DNA from 4 places in the Vibrio sp. A2-1 genome. Region 2 is predicted to be linked to each of the others. Evidence: predicted binding sites of a transcription regulator. Region 2 holds the regulator's gene; each other region holds the start of a gene.
What was found. Region 2 encodes MetJ, which represses methionine synthesis genes. Its sites were predicted from a motif close to TTAGACNTNTANANGTCTAA; they were not measured.
Positions count from the first base shown of each region.

Region 1: a site for MetJ is predicted at 1,843-1,862, ahead of metH (methionine synthase). Genes of this name have one in related genera too.
Region 3: a site for MetJ is predicted at 2,281-2,300, ahead of metN (methionine ABC transporter ATP-binding protein MetN). Genes of this name have one in related genera too.
Region 4: a site for MetJ is predicted at 2,297-2,316, ahead of metA (homoserine O-succinyltransferase). Genes of this name have one in related genera too.

Region 1 is NZ_JAKKCO010000014.1:551-5,438, forward strand. Features, by position in the region: gene L3V33_RS22315 (sodium:proton antiporter) at 461-1,741, opposite strand; gene metH (methionine synthase) at 1,911-4,888, shown strand, end outside.
Region 2 is NZ_JAKKCO010000007.1:88,153-93,040, reverse strand. Features, by position in the region: gene L3V33_RS18800 (bifunctional aspartate kinase/homoserine dehydrogenase II) at 1-743, opposite strand, end outside; gene L3V33_RS18795 (O-succinylhomoserine (thiol)-lyase) at 746-1,927, opposite strand; gene metJ (met regulon transcriptional regulator MetJ) at 2,136-2,456, shown strand; gene L3V33_RS18785 (malic enzyme-like NAD(P)-binding protein) at 2,673-3,962, opposite strand; gene rpmE (50S ribosomal protein L31) at 4,295-4,513, opposite strand; gene priA (primosomal protein N') at 4,845-4,888, shown strand, end outside.
Region 3 is NZ_JAKKCO010000002.1:649,883-654,770, forward strand. Features, by position in the region: gene treR (trehalose operon repressor TreR) at 164-1,108, opposite strand; gene L3V33_RS10560 (MliC family protein) at 1,198-1,539, opposite strand; gene gmhB (D-glycero-beta-D-manno-heptose 1,7-bisphosphate 7-phosphatase) at 1,605-2,156, opposite strand; gene metN (methionine ABC transporter ATP-binding protein MetN) at 2,397-3,431, shown strand; gene L3V33_RS10575 (methionine ABC transporter permease) at 3,421-4,104, shown strand; gene L3V33_RS10580 (MetQ/NlpA family lipoprotein) at 4,171-4,888, shown strand, end outside.
Region 4 is NZ_JAKKCO010000003.1:318,743-323,630, forward strand. Features, by position in the region: gene L3V33_RS12755 (M20/M25/M40 family metallo-hydrolase) at 1-1,070, shown strand, start outside; gene L3V33_RS12760 (DUF3859 domain-containing protein) at 1,201-1,623, opposite strand; gene L3V33_RS12765 (ATP-binding protein) at 1,698-2,066, opposite strand; gene metA (homoserine O-succinyltransferase) at 2,340-3,281, shown strand; gene pilW (type IV pilus biogenesis/stability protein PilW) at 3,451-4,218, shown strand; gene rlmF (23S rRNA (adenine(1618)-N(6))-methyltransferase RlmF) at 4,326-4,888, opposite strand, start outside.

The sequences.
Region 1 (4,888 bases), on a different contig from region 2:
AACATTAGAGCTTTCTGTTCAGCACTCATCTGGCTGCGTAGTTTCTGGTAGTGACTAAAGCTATTGCTGTTAGGCCTTGAGTCTCATTATTTTTTCCGAAAGGAATGCTTATACAACTGAACTCTGTTCTAGTGGATAGACTCGCTAGCTCTGGAGAAGAACGAGTTCTTTGTATGCTTCACTGACAGTAAGATTTTTGGCTAAGATCGCTGTTTATCATGTCGTCTGTATCATGATTAAACATCCTTTGTAGTTATTTTGGTTCTGGCCAAATCTAGTGTTCAATCCACATTAAGGTTTCTGATTACTCTAGTACTAGTGCATAAAATATCGAAGTAAGTTCTATTGTTCATGTATACCTTTTAACTAGATCTTGAGTGAGGGAATCTGTGAATTTGACTTTTATCAGGTATAAAAAAGGCTACCTAAATTAGGCAGCCTAGTTTAATTTTTTGAGATGTTAATCGAGCTCTTTCTCAGCTTGTTTCGCTTTCTCTATCATTGGAGTAATTGTTGAACCTTGAACTAAGATTGAGAACACAACAACAGCGTATGTCATGACGAGGATTATCTCTTTAACATCTATTGCCTTGTCTTCAATCACCCAGATACCTGAAGGGATTGAAAGTGCCATGGCTAGAGCTAGTCCACCACGCAACCCACCCCAAGTTAAGATCTTGATTGACCAAGGGTTGTAAGTTCTAAAGCGTTTGAATCCGATATAAGACAAGAAAACACTTAGGTAGCGTGCGCTTAGCACTAGAGGTACTGCGAACGCCATTAAGATCCAGTCTTCTTGGTGGAATTTGAATAACAACATCGACATACCGATCAATAAGAACAATACGCCATTTAAGAATTCATCGATTAATTCCCAGAAGTGGTCTAGGTGATCCTCACTCTCTTTCGAGAACCCAATAAAGCGCGTCCAGTTGCCAATCATGATACCTGATACCACCATTGCTAACGGTCCTGATACATGTAGGACTTCAGCAAAGGCATAACCAGCTGTCGGAATACCTATGGTTAATAGCAACTCCATCGAGTGGTCATCGGTGTTGCTGATTAGGTAATGGAATATTAAACCTAGAACAAAGCCATAGACGATACCACCGATAGCCTCTTGGACGAATAACATGGTCACGCTACCTACAGTCGGTGCTTCTGTACCGAACGCAATGGTAAATAGGGTAACGAAGATCACTAGGCCAAAACCATCGTTGAATAGAGATTCTCCCTCGATTTGAGTAGAGATTCGTCTGGGAGCATCGAGCTTCTTCACTATTGCTAATACAGCGATTGGATCGGTTGGAGAGATTAGAGAACCAAAAAGTAAGCAATAAATTAGGTTAAATTGAATACCGATAAACTGACAGAACCCATACAGGACAAAGCCAATAAAGAATGTCGAAAACAGTGTAGCGCCAAGAGCGAGTACCGTTATTTCCCATTTCTGATCTTTTAGATTAGGTAACTTAATCCCCAAACCACCTGCAAAGAGTAAGAATCCCAGTATTCCTTTCAGGAGGAAATCTTCAAAGTTGATACTGGCAACGGTTTCTGAGGCGATGTCAGCCAATTGGAACCAATTGTTTTGTCCCGCAATGATAATTAATAGAGATAACATCATCGAGCCAGCTGTAATGGCGATGGTTGTCTGCATTTTACCAATTTTGGTATTCACGAAAGCAATAAGCATGGCAGCTGCGGACAAGAAGCATAAGGTGTAATAGACCGACATTGGGATCCCAACATGTAACAAAGTATGAATATGAATTTTCGTTGTCTCATGCTCAAATAGCAAACATTTTTTTGTCATGACTTGGTAATCAATTTCATCTTTTAGACGTCTAGACTCCTTTTTAATGTGTGGTAGGATGGAGAGATAATTAAAGGAATGAGGTTGTACCGTGGGAAGTAATGTAAGGCAAAAGATTGACGCTCTGTTGAAGCAACGAATTTTACTGATTGATGGTGGCATGGGTACCATGATTCAGGATTATAAATTGGAAGAGCAAGACTATCGTGGTGAGCGCTTTGCTGATTGGCATAGTGATTTAAAAGGTAACAACGACCTTTTGGTACTTACACAACCTAAGCTTATCAAAGATATCCATATGGAATATTTGGAAGCCGGTGCTGATATCCTCGAGACCAATACCTTTAACTCTACAACCATCGCTATGGCCGACTACGATATGGAAAGCCTTAGCGAAGAAATTAACTTTACAGCTGCAAAATTAGCTCGTGAAGCGGCAGACGAATGGACGGCAAAGACCCCAGACAAACCCCGTTTCGTAGCGGGTGTGTTAGGTCCAACTAACCGAACGTGTTCTATCTCCCCAGACGTTAATGATCCGGGCTATCGTAATGTTAGCTTTGATGAGCTTGTTGAAGCTTACTCCGAATCGACGCGAGCACTTATCAAAGGCGGCTCAGATCTTATTCTTATCGAGACTATCTTCGATACGTTAAATGCAAAAGCATGTTCTTTTGCGGTTGAATCTGTTTTTGAAGAGGTAGGCATCACGCTTCCTGTGATGATCTCCGGTACCATTACTGACGCATCAGGTCGTACGCTTTCAGGGCAGACAACAGAAGCCTTCTACAACGCCCTTCGTCATGTTAAACCTATCTCATTTGGATTGAACTGTGCATTAGGCCCTGACGAACTGCGTGAGTACGTTGGTGAGATGTCTCGTATCTCAGAATGTAACGTTTCCGCCCACCCTAACGCGGGTTTACCTAATGCGTTCGGTGAGTATGACCTTTCTCCTGAAGATATGGCTGAACACGTTAAGGAATGGGCCGAGAGTGGCTTCTTGAACCTAATTGGTGGTTGTTGTGGTACGACGCCAGAACATATACGTCACATGGCTGAGGCCGTTGAAGGCGTAACTCCACGTCAATTACCTGATTTGCCTGTGTCTTGCCGTTTATCTGGCTTAGAACCATTAACGATTGCCAAAGAATCTCTATTTGTGAACGTCGGTGAACGTACTAACGTTACCGGCTCTGCTCGATTTAAGCGATTGATTAAAGAAGAGCTCTACGACGAAGCTTTGAGTGTTGCTCGAGAGCAAGTTGAGAACGGCGCTCAGATCATCGATATCAACATGGATGAAGGGATGCTAGACGCTGAGGCGTGTATGGTTAAATTCCTTAATCTATGCGCTTCTGAACCTGAGATCTCGAAAGTACCAGTCATGGTCGACTCTTCAAAATGGGAAGTTATCGAAGCGGGTCTGAAATGTATTCAGGGTAAAGGTATCGTTAACTCTATCTCATTGAAGGAAGGGAAAGAAAAGTTTGTCGAGCAAGCTAAACTGGTTCGTCGTTATGGCGCAGCAGTCATCGTGATGGCGTTCGATGAACTTGGGCAGGCTGATACTCGAGAGCGTAAAGTCGAGATTTGTACTAATGCCTACAATATTCTTGTTGATGAAGTAGGTTTCCCGCCAGAAGATATTATTTTTGACCCGAACATTTTCGCAGTAGCTACTGGTATTGATGAGCATAACAACTATGCGGTCGACTTCATTGAAGCAGTAGGGGACATCAAACGCGATCTCCCTCATGCGATGATCTCTGGTGGTGTATCTAATGTTTCGTTCTCATTCCGAGGCAATAACTACGTTCGTGAGGCAATCCACGCAGTATTCCTATACCACTGTTTTAAAAACGGTATGGATATGGGCATCGTAAATGCTGGGCAGTTAGAGATTTACGATAATGTGCCTGAGGATTTGCGTGAAGCCGTTGAAGATGTAGTTCTAAACCGCCGAGACGACTCAACAGAGCGATTACTCGATATCGCGACTGAATATCTAGAGCGTGCAGTTGGCAAAGTTGAAGATAAATCGGCGTTAGAGTGGCGCACCTGGCCAGTAGAAAAGCGCTTAGAGCACTCTTTGGTGAAAGGCATTACTGATTTCATCGTTGAAGATACCGAGGAAGCTCGTGTTAATGCCTCTCGCCCTATCGAGGTGATTGAAGGTCCATTAATGGATGGCATGAACGTAGTTGGTGACCTCTTTGGTGAAGGTAAGATGTTCCTTCCTCAAGTGGTGAAATCTGCCCGTGTTATGAAGCAGGCGGTAGCCCATCTAGAGCCATTTATTAATGCAACCAAAGACGTTGGTGCAACTAACGGAAAAATCTTACTGGCGACCGTAAAAGGCGATGTTCATGATATTGGTAAAAACATTGTTGGCGTTGTCTTGCAGTGTAATAACTACGAAATTATCGATCTGGGCGTGATGGTTTCATGTGAAAAAATCCTTAAGGTAGCTAAAGAAGAGAACGTCGATATCATTGGCCTTTCGGGTTTGATCACTCCTTCATTGGATGAGATGGTTCATGTGGCTAAAGAGATGGAGAGACAAGGCTTTAAGCTGCCTCTTCTTATTGGCGGAGCAACCACATCTAAAGCGCATACAGCCGTTAAGATTGAAAAGAACTACTCTGAACCCGTGGTCTACGTAAACAATGCCTCACGTGCTGTTGGTGTGTGTACTTCTCTACTATCTAACGAACTGAAGCCTGCATTTGTTGAGAAGTTGGATATTGATTACGATCGCGTTCGCGATCAACACAACCGTAAAAAGCCGCGCACTAAGCCAGTCTCGCTAGAGAGAGCGCGTGCCAATAAAGTTGCTATCGATTGGAATGCGTATACTCCCCCAGCACCCGCTAAGCTGGGAGTACACATCTTCAAGGACTTTGATGTGGCTACTTTACGTCAGTACATCGACTGGACTCCGTTCTTTATGACATGGTCATTAGTTGGAAAGTACCCAGCAATTCTCAATCATGAAGAAGTGGGCGAGGAAGCGAAACGCTTATTCAAAGATGCGAATGATTTGTTGGATCGAGTGCAGAAAGAGAA
Region 2 (4,888 bases):
TCATCAAGGCGAAGCAGAGGTAATAAACACGCATCCGAAACCAAACGAGGATCTGCGCTGTATACGCCCGCCACATCACTCCAGATTGTCACGCGTTCAACTTCAGCTAGAGCACCAATAACAGTTGCAGAGTAATCCGAACCGTTACGCCCAAGCAGCACCGTTTCGCCTTCGCAGTTCTGAGCCATAAAGCCAGTAATTACCACGCGACAATGTGCATGCTGCGCCAAGGCTTCTTTAATCAGAGGATAAGAGCGTGCGCGGTCAACTTCAGGTTGAGCACCCGCTTCTGCACGTAAAAAGGCACGTGCATCTTGAGCAACTGCTTGTAAGTCATGCTGGCACAACAACGTCGCCAACAAACGTGAAGACCAAACCTCACCATGACCCAGTACTTGTGCTTTTTGTGCTTCACTCAAGGGAGCCGTTAGCTCACCCAAAGCGGTAAATTCTTGTTGGATGGTTGCCGTTAGTTGCGAGGCGGCTTCACCTTCAAGCAGAGCCTCAATCAGTTCAAGTTGAAACTGACGAAGGGTTTGCAGGCATTCATGAGCAATACGACCATCTTTGTCGAGCGCTTCGACAAACTCAATTAAGCGGTTGGTTGTTTTACCTGCGGCCGATACCACCACCAAATCCGTCGCTGATGAATATTCTCTAAGAATGTTGACCACGCGTTGGTAACATTCAGGGTTCGCTAAACTGCTGCCACCAAATTTATGTAGCTGGCGAAAGGTTGCCATTATTAAGCCTCCCCTTCAGCGATAAAGCGTTGTGTTTTTTCAAACGCTTGCTTGAGATCGTCGATTAGGTCTTCCGCATCTTCAAGGCCAACAGAAAGGCGCAGTAATTGTTGAGAAACACCCGCTTCTGCCAATGCTTCTTCGCCCATCGCACGGTGAGTCATCGACGCAGGGTGACAAATCAGGCTTTCAACACCACCCAGTGATTCAGCCAAAGAAAATAGCTCTAACTTATCGACAAAATATTTAAGCGCTTCAAAAGAGCCCGCAAACTCAAAGCTCAGCATGGAACCAAAGCCCAACTGCTGTTTCTTCGCGATCTCGTGACCTGGGTGTTCAGGAAGGCTTGGGTGGTAAATAGTGCCCACCAGATCTTGTTGTTGCAGCGCTGTCAGAATTTCACGTGAACTCTCTTCGTGAACACGCATACGTGCACCTAGCGTACGAATACCACGTAGAGTCATGTAACTATCAAATGGTGTGCCGGTCGCACCAATACAGTTGCCCCACCATGCAAGCTCTTCAGCGTGCTCTTCAGTTTTCGTCACGACAACGCCACCAATAACATCTGAGTGTCCGTTGATGTATTTGGTGGTTGAGTGGATAACAAAATCAGCACCCAGCTCTAAAGGCTTTTGGAACACCGGCGTCAAAAACGTGTTATCGACAGCAACCAGAGCACCAACCTCTTTCGCTTTACGGCAAGTCTCTGCAATATCAACCACACGAACCAACGGGTTCGATGGCGTTTCTATTAAGATCAACTTTGGCTTGAGCGCGATCGCCGCATCCAACGCTGCTTGATCCGATTGATCAACGAACAAAACTTTGAAGTCACCTTTTAACGAGCGGGTATTAAACAGGCGGTAAGTACCGCCGTAGCAGTCGTGCGGAGCGATAATAAGATCATCGCCACCTAAGAAAGCCGAAACCCATAAGTTAAGCGCCGAAGTACCGCAGTTAGTCACCACTGCACCTTTGCCAGACTCAAGCTCAAACAATGCCGTTTCTAATAAACCACGATTTGGGTTACCAGAACGGGTGTAATCGTACTTTGGCACTTCACCAAAAGCGGGAAACCCATAGTTAGTCGAAAGATAAATAGGTGGGACAACGGCATGGTGTTGCGTGTCTGACTCGATACCAGTACGTACTGCGATTGTTGCTGGCTTCCGGCTGCTCATAGGTGCTTCCTTACAAGTTTTGCGTCTGAGAATCACAGCGGCTTGTCGGCATTCTGCGGCTGTGTTAGATATATGTTATTCACTTTACTTTCATAAATGTGAGACGTCAACACTTCTGGACGTCTATATGTCTTTGCTTATGGCAGTAAATCCCGCTAAAATCACCACTATTAATTTATTCTAACAACTAAAGTGATGAAGGTACGCAATGGCCGACTGGAATGGTGAATACATAAGCCCATATGCTGAGCATGGAAAGAAAAGCGAACAAGTAAAAAAAATTACAGTTTCTATCCCTCTAAAAGTGTTAAAGGTTCTTACTGACGAGCGCACTCGCCGCCAGATTAATAACCTACGCCATGCAACAAACAGTGAGCTACTGTGCGAAGCCTTTCTACATGCGTACACAGGCCAACCACTGCCAACGGATGAAGATCTCCGTAAAGACCGTCCAGACGACATCCCGACTGAAGTGAAAAAGCTGATGACAGAGATGGGTATCGAATTCGAAGCGTTTGACGAAGAATAAAAACAACTCAGTCACTGCCTTCAATATTGATTCGCTATAGCTGAACCTTATTTGTCACATCACCCACTACGTTATCGGTAGCTGCTCTGTGAATGATAGACATAAAAAAAACCGACTCCTATGAGTCGGTTTTTTATTATTCTTTTTCGCTCAATAGAGCAACAGCTATTAAGCTATTAAGCTATTAAGCTATTAAGCTATTAAGCTATTAAAGCATTAAGCCATATAGTTAGCAGGCATCTCAATACGAGCTACGCCAGATTCAACGGCCGCTACTGCAACCGCTTTTGCTACGCGAGGAAGTAGACGTGGGTCCATTGGCTTAGGAATGATGTAGCCTTTACCAAACTCCAGTGCAGTCTCACCTGCAGCAGCGAGTACTTCAGCCGGAACTTCTTCTTTCGCTAGTTCACGAATCGCTTTAACCGCCGCCAGCTTCATCTCATCATTGATTTCGCTCGCACGCACATCAAGCGCACCACGGAAAATGAATGGGAAACAAAGTACGTTGTTTACTTGGTTCGGGTAATCGCTACGGCCTGTACCCATGATAAGGTCAGAACGAACTTCATGAGCAAGCGCTGGCTTGATCTCTGGATCTGGGTTTGAACATGCAAACACAACAGGCTTATCAGCCATCAGCGTGAGTGCTTCTGCTGGTAACAGGTTGGGACCTGATACGCCCAAGAACAGGTCAGCGCCTTCGATAACATCTTCAAGCGTGCGCTTGTCCGTGTTATTTGCGAATAGCGCTTTGTATTCATTCAGGTCTTCACGACGAGTATGGATTACACCTTTACGGTCAAGCATGTAAATCTTCTCACGCTGAGCGCCACACTTAATCAGCAGTTCCATACAAGCAACCGCCGCTGCGCCAGCGCCCAAACAAACGATCTTACACTCTTCAAGCTTCTTACCTTGAAGCTCAATCGCGTTCAGCATACCAGCAGCCGTTACAATCGCTGTACCGTGTTGGTCATCGTGAAAAACAGGGACATCACAACGCTCAATCAGGCGACGCTCAATCTCAAAACAGTCAGGTGCTTTGATGTCTTCTAGGTTAATACCGCCGAATGTATCTGCGATATTCGCAACCGTATCAACGAACTCATCGATTGTGCGGTGTTTAACTTCAATATCGATAGAATCTAAACCAGCAAAACGCTTAAACAGCAGCGCTTTACCTTCCATAACAGGTTTAGAAGCAATAGGGCCAAGGTTACCTAGGCCAAGAATCGCTGTACCGTTAGAGATAACTGCAACCATGTTGCCTTTACCTGTGTACTTATAAACGTTATCAACGTTCTGTGCGATCTCGCGAACAGGCTCAGCCACGCCTGGGCTGTATGCAAGTGCTAGGTCTTCTGCAGAGTTTGCAGGCTTCGTCAGTTCTACGGCAATTTTGCCTGGAATTGGGAACTCATGGTAATCAAGAGCTTGCTGACGGAATTGTTCTTGAGGCGATAACGCTTGAGAGGATTGATCTTGGCGGCTGTCTTCAGACATAGGTGTAGGTTCCTAGGATATTATTATTTGGGGGATCTTGTTCATGTTAATAGATGTACTTCAAAGTTCCTAGGTGGTTAAAGCCTCTGTCTCATTAAAAAACGAGATTTCACTACTAATAAGACCAGTGAGCAGTTGAAATTACTGTCGCTTGTTGAACTTTCGAGCGGATTTCGAGAATGGAGTATTGGGTGTAAGTTATGAAACAAAACTCAAGCGGGTTGCCTGTCGTTTTCGATATGTTGATAGCTGAATAAGATTCAGCGTTTTCTTAAATTTCAGGCAACAAAAAAGGACACCGAAGTGTCCTTTTTATGTCTAAATAGCGAGAATTACTTCTTGCTAGAAAGAGCACCGAAACGCTTGTTGAAGCGATCAACACGGCCGCCAGTATCTACGATACGTTGCTTACCAGTGTAGAATGGGTGACATTTGTCACATACGTCTAGGTGGATAGATTCTTTTGCAAGCGTTGAGTTGAACTCAAATGTGTTGCCGCAAGAACAAGTTGCAGAAACTGCTTTGTATTCTGGGTGGATACCAGTTTTCATGGGATAACCTCAAGTAGGCCGTGTCGCTATACGATTCTAAGCCGCACACCACACGTAGTTAAAAAATAAAATAAAGACACCGCTGCATCACTAAACTGCGATAAAGCCATACCTTTAAGGCGCAGTATAGTAATGAATCTATAAGGCAGGATCAACTGATTTGATACATTTTTCACCAATAGCCTCTTTATTTCCTTTGTCGGCCTGAGATTTCGGGCTCTCGTTATCTTCCTGCGTTAACTCGATACTCTCATCCAAACTGCTCCTCGAATTTAACGCCCTTATCCATTAGACTGTTCGCTCTCGTCAACTCAGATAAAGCTGTCCCTTTATGCGTCCAATGATTGCCCGCGTGGCACTGCCTGTTCCACTAGA
Region 3 (4,888 bases), on a different contig from region 2:
TGCGGCTATAACCACTCAGATTTAGATTTATGGGAACATTCCCAATCACGGTTATTATAATGCCCGCATGAATGATAAATTAAAATGGGAACAGTCCCATTAATTGAAAGAGATCACACTCTAATTTTAATCTAAGCGGTTCTATTTCGCTTGATTGAGTGAATTATAGAATAGGTGATTGAGTGTGATGAGAGATCTCTGCATTGCCTAAAAGCTGAGAGATCAATAGATTGGCGGCCAATTTACCTGCAGATTGATACCCAGGATCAATACTAAAGACACGAGGAAACAAAAAAGAGAGCAGAGTGTTGCCACCAACGCCAGTAACAACCACATCTTCACGTTGTAGCTCTTGAAGACGCTTGATCACGCCGAGAGCTAGCGTGTCACTGGCACACACAATAGCTTGAGTTGTTGGTGTTAATACATCATCTACTAACTGATAAGCACTTTCATGGTGGAGCTCTCCAGTTCGATAGTTTGCAATCGAACTGGTATTTTCACACCACTCTAGATAAGCCTTCAAACGCAGTTCACCGGTTGATTTATCGCTAGGATCAACACCAATAAACCCAACATCAGAGATCCCTTGATCGGATAAATGCGCTAAAGCACGATCAATGACCTGCTGGTTATCATAGTTAATAGATGTCACGTTCTCGGTATCTAGAGCAATAACTACGGCTTTATGCTCCCAAGCTTCGATCGCAGGAATATCGCAGTCAGTAAAGCCAAACACGATTATGCCGTCTACATTACGACGCTTGAGAACCTGAAGGTGCTCATTGGCTTTTTCTCTATCAAGCTGACTTTCCATGATCACGACATCGTAATTCGCTCGATACAACTCGGCCAGCATTGTGCTAACAGCTTTATTTTCAGAGGGAGAGTCCAAACGAGAAATGATTACACCGATGACTTTTTGACTACCACCACGCATCGACTGCGCAGACTTAGACGGCGTATACCCAGATTCTTGAATTACTCTTTCCACCCTTTCACGGGTTTCAGGTTTCACTTTTGGATCGTTGGTCAGAACGCGAGATACGGTTGACTTACCAACACCGGACAGTTTAGCAATATCGAGAATAGTGAGTTTTTTGCTCATAAAAAGTCTAACGTTAAAGGGAAGAGAAGAAAAAGTGAGGGCATAATCCCTCACTTAACTGTTTGTAAATATTAGAAGTTAACTATGACCTACTTTCGGCAATTTTTATAGACGACACGATCAAGTTCTAGACGAGCATTGTCACCTTTAGTGCGTAAAGTTACGCTGTTAACCACCTCAGATGTACCATCATCTAGGATGTATTTCGTTCCTGAACCTGCCGCTATTTGAATCAGGCGATATTCATTATCAGGCAAACGTAATACTGCTTTTTCATTATCAAGGTAAGCCACTTCAAACGAAACGTCAGACTCACATTGATAAGTCACGAATTGATTATCCGATGTTGCGCTCTCAGTCTCAGGAGCTGCTGATTTAGAGCACCCGACTAATGCAACCGTACATAGAGATGCTATCAACAATGCTTTCATACTGCGTTCCTCATCTTAATATAGTGAACGACACTTATATCTAAAGTGAAAGGTATCTTAGTGTCTTAACCTTTTAAGAATGCTGGTACGTCTTTAATACTGTCAAGCACGACACTTGCTAGAGCCTCGCCTTTTTCAGTCACAGGCTTGCCCGTTCTTACCAAGACTCTGGTACCAACACCAGCGGCTTCTGCTGCCATCATGTCTTCAGCTTTATCGCCGATCATGACAGAGTTCGCCATATCAATTTTCAGAAAGTCACGAGCAGAAATGAACATGCCTGGTTTAGGCTTGCGACATTCACAATCTTGTTTGTAGTCGCCAATGCCGTGTTCAGGATGATGAGGACAGTAATAGATACCATCTAACTCAACGCCATTATCGACAAAGTTCCAATCCATCCACTGCGTCAAAGAAAGAAAACGATCTTCGCTAAACTTGCCACGAGCAATACCAGATTGGTTGGTCACAAGTACCAATAAATAGCCCATATCTTTAAACGCTTTCGCCGCTTCAAACACACCATCGATGTATTCAAAGTCATGCTCATCATGTACGTAGCCGTGATCAACATTAATCACACCATCACGATCTAAAAAAACAGCAGGTTTAGACAAAATTCAGTTCTCTATCAACTCTCTATTAATCATTAATTATTACACGCTTTATTTGCTTCATCACTATCTATTTAGTTTTGCGTTCGTTAACGATTTGTTTCTACCTCAGCAACACCATCGACGTTTAGCCGTCTAGACGTAAAAATATCTATTGACTTAGATCATAGAACACCATAGCATCATCTGTAAATCGAGCGAGCTATCGATATATTATTCTGTTTTACCTGCACGAGTTTCCCTATGATTAAAGTGAATCAAGTCAACAAGGTTTTTTATCAAGGCACCAAAGAAATCAATGCCTTAATTGATATCAACCTCCACATTCCTCAAGGTCAAATCTTTGGAGTCATCGGCTCTTCAGGTGCAGGCAAAAGTACCCTTATCCGCTGTGTAAACATGTTGGAAGCTCCAACGTCTGGTGAAGTGATTGTTGACGGTATTGACCTAACAAAACTTAGCAAATCAGAACTTAGCGAAGCGCGTCGTAACATCGGCATGATATTCCAGCACTTCAATCTTCTGTCTTCTCGTACTGTATTTAACAATATCGCACTGCCTTTAGAGCTTGCAGGTAAAGATAAAGCGGTTATTGAAGCGAAAGTCAGTGAGTTACTTAAGCTTGTTGGCCTAGCAGACAAGCGTGACACCTACCCTGCGAATTTAAGTGGTGGTCAAAAGCAGCGTGTTGCGATTGCTCGCGCACTGGCCTCTGACCCGAAAGTTTTGTTATGTGATGAAGCGACCAGTGCACTCGATCCTGCGACTACTCAATCTATTCTTGAGCTACTGCGTGAAATCAACCGCAAGCTGAACATCACTATCCTGCTTATTACTCATGAAATGGATGTAGTGAAAAGCATTTGTCACGAAGTGGCGATCATTGGCGGTGGTGAATTAGTAGAGAAAGGGACTGTCGGTGACATCTTTGCACATCCTAAGACTGAACTGGCACATCAATTTATTCGCTCAACCTTGGATCTAACGATTCCTGAAGATTACCAAGCACGCTTGCAAGAGACCCGCGTAAACAGCAGCTACCCGCTGGTACGCCTTGAGTTTACTGGCGCAACGGTCGATGCTCCGCTGATGACGCAAATCGCACGTAAGTTCAACATCGATGTCAGTATCTTAAGCTCAGACCTGGATTACGCCGGCGGCGTTAAATTCGGCATGATGGTTGCTGAACTGTTCGGTAATGAAGCCGATGATAATGCTGCTATTCAATTCCTACGCGACAACAATGTAAAAGTAGAGGTACTTGGCTATGTCCTTTAGTTTCAACGAGATTGCTGACTGGATCAGCCTTAACGGTAACCTTCTATTAGGCGCAACTGGCGAAACCCTTTACATGGTTGCTGTAGCAGGCATTGTTGGCTTCGCTGTCGGTATCCCATTAGGCGTGATTCTACATACGACTAAAAAAGGTGGTCTGTTAGAGAACACCAAGCTAAACAAAATTCTCGGTGCGGTTGTGAACGTGGGCCGTTCAGTGCCTTTCTTAGTATTGATGGTTGCTATTATCCCATTGACTAAGATGCTGATTGGTACCTTCATAGGTACAACCGCCGCGATTGTTCCGCTGACGATTGGCGCTATCCCATTCGTGGCTCGACTCATTGAAAGTGCGCTACTTGAAGTACCAACAGGTCTAGTGGAAGCAGCTCAATCAATGGGCGCAACACCAACACAAATCATCAATAAGGTTCTGCTTCCTGAAGCACTACCGACTATCATCAACTCAGTAACGATTACATTAGTAACGCTGGTGAGCTACTCAGCAATGGCAGGAACTGTTGGTGGCGGCGGCTTAGGTGATGTCGCGATTCGTTACGGATTCCACCGTTATGATGTGACTATCATGGCTGTGACGGTAGTGATGTTGATTGTGCTGGTACAAATTATTCAATCAATCGGTGATTCATTAGTTCGCCGAGTTGACCACAGATAACGACTTACAGACCAAACTCAAAGTCGTCTGAACCAAATTAAATAGATTTATTAAAAGGAGATTATTATGAAATTTAACCTTAAAGGTTTACTTACTATCGCAGCAGCGGCATCAGCGCTAGTACTAGCAGGTTGTGGTGACAAAGAAGTCGACACTTCTAAAGTAAAAGTTGGCGTAATGGCAGGTGCTGAAGCACAAGTTGCTGAAGTTGCAGCTAAAGTAGCAAAAGAGCAGTACGGCCTAGATGTTGAACTAGTGACTTTCACAGATTACGTAACACCAAACGCAGCACTGGATGACGGCTCTATCGACATCAACGCATTCCAACACGCACCGTACCTAGATCAGCAAGTGGCTGACCGTGGTTACAAGCTAACTATTGCTGGCAACACGTTTGTTTACCCAATTGCGGGTTACTCTAAAGAAGTGAAATCTGTAGACGAAATCCAAGACGGTGCTCGTATTGCGGTACCAAACGATCCAACAAACCTAGGTCGTTCTCTACTTCTTCTTGAGCAACAAGGTCTTCTTGAGCTTCGTGAAGGTGCAGGTCTTCTAGCAACCGTTCGTGACATCGTTAAGAATCCTAAGAACCTAACAATTGTTGAACTAGACGCTGCGCAACTTCCTCGTTCTCTAGATGATGTAGCACTGTCTATCATCAACACAACTTACGCGAGCTCTATCAACCTGACTCCGCAAAAAGACGGTATCTTCGTTGAAGACAAAGATTCTCCATACGTAAACCTAATCGTTTCTCGTGAAGATAACCTAAACGCTGAAA
Region 4 (4,888 bases), on a different contig from region 2:
TCTGCAATCTAGTGAAAATTGATAGTGAATCTCGTAATGAAAAAGCGATTGCTGAAGCTTTGGCTGAACAACTTGGTGAACTAGGCTTTGAAGTTCACAAACTGGCTGTCCCTACAGAAGTGTCTAACGGTTTCAACATCTACGCTCGTCTAGATGGCACTCTTCCAGGAAGCACAGTGTTCAGTTGCCACATGGACACAGTAACGCCAGGCATCGGTATTGAGCCAATCATCGAAGACGGCATCATCCGTTCAAAAGGCAACACGATTCTAGGTGGCGACGACAAGTCTGGTATCGCAGCTATCATGGAAGCGGTTCGTTGCATCAAAGCTGAAGGCAAAGAGCACAAAACTATCGAGATTGCGTTTACTGTCTTCGAAGAAGGTGGTCTGTTCGGCTCTTTGAACTTCGATATGTCTTACATTCAATCTGAGCACGCTATCGTACTTGATACAGGTGGCCCAATTGGCACCATCGTAAACGCAGCTCCAGGTCAGCAAAAGATTGTTGCTAAAATCAAAGGCCGCCCAGCTCACGCTGGTTTAGCGCCAGAAGAAGGCATCAGCGCAATTCAAGTTGCTGCAGACGCTATCACTAAGATGAACCTACTTCGTATCGATGAAGAAACGACGGCAAACGTGGGTATTGTTGAAGGCGGTCAAGCGACCAACATCGTAATGCCAGAGCTTAAAGTCGTAGCAGAAGCGCGTTCACTGAACGGTGAGAAGCTAACAGCGCAAGTTGAACACATGATCTCGACATTCGAAGCAAGCGCGAAGCAATTCGGTGCTGAAGTAGAAATCGAATCTACTCGTGCTTACGATGCATTCGTGATTGCAGACGATCACCCGCATATTCTTTCTATCAAATCAGCATTCGAAAAGCTTGGCGTAACGGCGAATACCAAACGCACTGGCGGCGGTAGTGATGCAAACAACTTCAACGCGAAAGGCCTAACAACGGTTAACCTATCGACTGGTATGGCGAAAGTTCACACCACTGAAGAGTACATTGCAGTGAAAGATATGGTCGCTATCACTGAGTTTGTTGTAGCTTACGTAACACAATAATCTAATCCATTAGTTAGGTAGTCACTTCTATCTAGCACTATGAAAAAAAGCCGAGCCCACATACGACGTGTGACTCGGCTTTTTTGTTGTCTGCGTTTAGCCTAAAGCTTACGTCTACCAGAAATTTCGTCTAAAAACCCCTACGCTTCCAGAACTGTCTTTCGTCTTTTGCTACGAGGTCGAATGTCTTATCGGCAATGATGTTGCCTTTTAACTCCACGGTCATGCGCCACTTGCCTAGCTTGTTCGAGACTGGCGCCCAGATGGTGTCACCTAAGTAGAAATCCCAGTCGTTGTTACCGACATGCTCTTCACCATCGAACGGTTCGAGCACTTCGCCCTTATCTGTGGTGATATCCGGGTGATAGATGCAGTAGCGGATCTTTTCACCTTTGGCTTTCTTGATATTCAAGATATAGCCAAATTCCACATCGATTTCGGCATCAACGGTAGTGGTGAACTCTTGGATTTTTGGAAGGTCTTTAGATTTTGAATCCCACGTTGTGTAGATCCCGTAAGATGTCATGTCGACCACAACTGAGCGCTTTGCCATTTCAATCTTTACCTTGGAGTTATTCTATTAATTTAATTCTATTTGCCATTCAGCCAAGATGGATAAGCACGAGACTATTCTTGCCAATCTTTTGCCATGCGCTTAATCACAGACGGTTCGATGTCGTGAATACTGCCATATTGCTCTCGGCATACCACGATGATCAATTCTGCTTTGTATTTTCTTGCAAGTTGGCGGTAAGCCTTCATTTCCCAATGCTTAATAAAGGTATTCGAAACAACAACATCTAACCCTTGCTTCAAGCCGTTTTCCGCCGTGTTTTGACACCACTCATGAGCTTGCTGTAACTGCCTAGGATCAAAATGGTAGTCACCTTGCTCATTCACGTAATACATATCCGCTTCGACATGTAATGCATCGTAGGTTTTCGCTTTTGTTGACTTGCCAGAACCGGGCAACCCTCGAATGAGTATTAACTTCATCTGTCACTTTACAGGCTAATTCGAAAACATGAGTTTATCGTAAATGCTAGCCGCTTGCTCTGATAACTGCCTAGTTCTACATAACAGAACCAAGCACTTATGCCTTACTCGGGTAGTCGTAAAACATTATAAGACTCCCCCGACGTCGGAAGATGGCTTCTGATAGAAAACACAAATAATTTACATCTATCCATTTTGTATATCGACAAGCGTACCAAACTACTATAGATTTAGATGTATAGACGTCTACATATCTAGCTTAGGGAGAAAGCTTTGCCTATTCGCATTCCAGACCAATTGCCAGCATCTGATGTTCTTCGTGAAGAAAACATCTTCGTGATGCCGTTATCAAGAGCATCGACGCAGGAAATTCGTCCACTTCGAGTCTTGATCCTCAACCTAATGCCGAAGAAGATTGAAACTGAAACTCAATTCTTACGCCTACTATCGAACAGCCCATTGCAAGTCGATGTAGAGCTGCTGCGCATTGATGACCGACCAAGCAAAAACACACCGACCGAACACCTTGATAACTTCTACCGACAATTTGAAATGGTCAAAGGGAGAAACTTTGATGGATTGATCATCACTGGTGCACCGCTTGGCTTGGTTCAATTTGAAGATGTGATCTACTGGGATCACCTAAAAACCATCATGGAATGGGCAAACAAGCACGTGACCTCAACCTTGTATGTGTGTTGGGCGGCTCAGGCGGGTTTGAAATTACTGTATGATTTGCCAAAGCGCACTCGTAAAGAGAAGCTTTCTGGTGTTTATAATCACGAGATTCATCACCCTTACCACCCGCTTCTGCGTGGCTTTGACGATACCTTCTTAGCACCGCACTCTCGCTATGCAGATTTCTCTCAGGAATACTTAGCCGAGCATACCGACCTTGATGTTCTTGCGACTTCTGATGTGGCTGGCGTATACCTAGCGGCAACCAAAGATAAGCGAAACGTGTTTGTAACGGGTCATCCTGAATACGATGCGCATACATTGCACGGTGAGTACGTTCGTGATTTAGGCGAAGGTATGGAACCCGTGATTCCAATCAACTACTACCCGAACAACAATCCAGATAATAAGCCTGTCGCAAGTTGGCGTAGTCATGGGCACTTGCTATTCTCGAACTGGTTGAACTACTGCGTTTACCAACAAACGCCTTACGATTTGGATCACTTCAGCGAAGACAACTTTACCAAAGACGATTAAGTTCTTTCTTCCGATTCACAATCACATAAAGCCGTGTTCAGTAGGTTGTTGATAAAACACCAAATTGGACACGGTTTTTTTATGGTGTTTGAGTCGCATTCCATAATAGATTTACCACTTCAATAGGTTTGATTTCATATGATAGGTTGGTGTTCATAAGGAGCTTCACATGCCCGCCAAGCCGTTATTATCTAAACCTATTTCGTTATCCCGCCCCCTTTCGTTATCGAGCCTGATACTACTCGCCTCTCTTTCGTTGGTCGGTTGCGTTTCTGTCACTGAAGGACCGCCAAAGATCGAAAGCGACCCTATTGCGATGTCTGAATCTCGTATTGAATTAGGTTTGGGTTATATGGGACAAGGGAATATGGTGAGAGCACGTGAGAACCTAGAACTCGCCATCAAACACGCACCTAGCTACTATCGAGCTCGCCTTTCCATTGCGCACTATTACGAACAAGTTGGGGAAGTTGACGAAGCAAGAGACGCCTATAAGAAAGCGCTGAGGTTAGACGCAAGAAACGGCAATGTATTGAACAACTACGGTACATTCTTGTGTAAACAAGGCGAATACGAGCAAGCCGATAAATACTTTAACCGTGCCATCGACCAACCCTATTATTATCTCGTCTCTGCAAGTTATGAAAATGCGGCATTCTGCGCGTTTAAGGCCGGAGAGGTCGAGCAAGCAAAATACTACTTCTCTCGTGCGATTGACCACGACCCAAATCGAGCTAGATCCGTACTACAGCTTTCTAAAATTGAAGTCAGTGAGGCCGAATACAATGACGCTAGGCTCCGCTTATTCAAATTCCACCAACGTTATGGCTATCAAATTCCATCGCTTCAAATCTTGGTCGAACTCGAAAAGAAAGCGGGTAACCGTGCACTTCAACAGAAATACCAAAGTAAATTAGACGAACTGCTCTCCGTTTAAGACTAACTAAGCTTAGAGTCGTTGCGATAGATATAAAAACGGGCTTGTTGCGTTAACAACAAGCCCGTTCGTAATTTCAGCTTAATATCTTAACTAAGTACAGTCTGTTATTTAAGCGCAATCCACTCTTGTCTTTGTTCGTCGTCCATAAAGGTCCATGCGATAAAGCGACTCACCTTCTGGCCTTGTGACATCTCTACTACTTTTACTTGTTTAGCTCTCAGCTTGCCAAGCTCTGAACGAACCATATCAACGTTGTCTTTCTTAGAGATCAATGTCGTAAACCACAATACTTGAGTAGAAAAAAGCTGGCTCTCTCTCGCCATCTTCATGATGAAAGCTGCTTCACCACCCGGACACCAAAGTTCAGACTTTTGGCCACCAAAGTTTAAGGTTGGTTTCTCTTGCTTAGTTGATTTGTCTAACTTAACTGGCTTCTTGTTCGTTTCTGGCTTGAACGACTGACCGGCTTTCTTAGCACGGTTTGCCGCTAGGTTATCCAGTTTACGTTGTGATCCCTTTTCCGCCTCTTCTAGAGAGCTATGGAATGGAGGGTTACAAATTGTGACATCGTAACGTTCATTATCCTTAATCACGCCCTTAAAGATAGATTCTGAGTCGGCTTGCAGGCGAGCTCGAATCTTACCTTTTAGATTAGGGTTACTTTCCG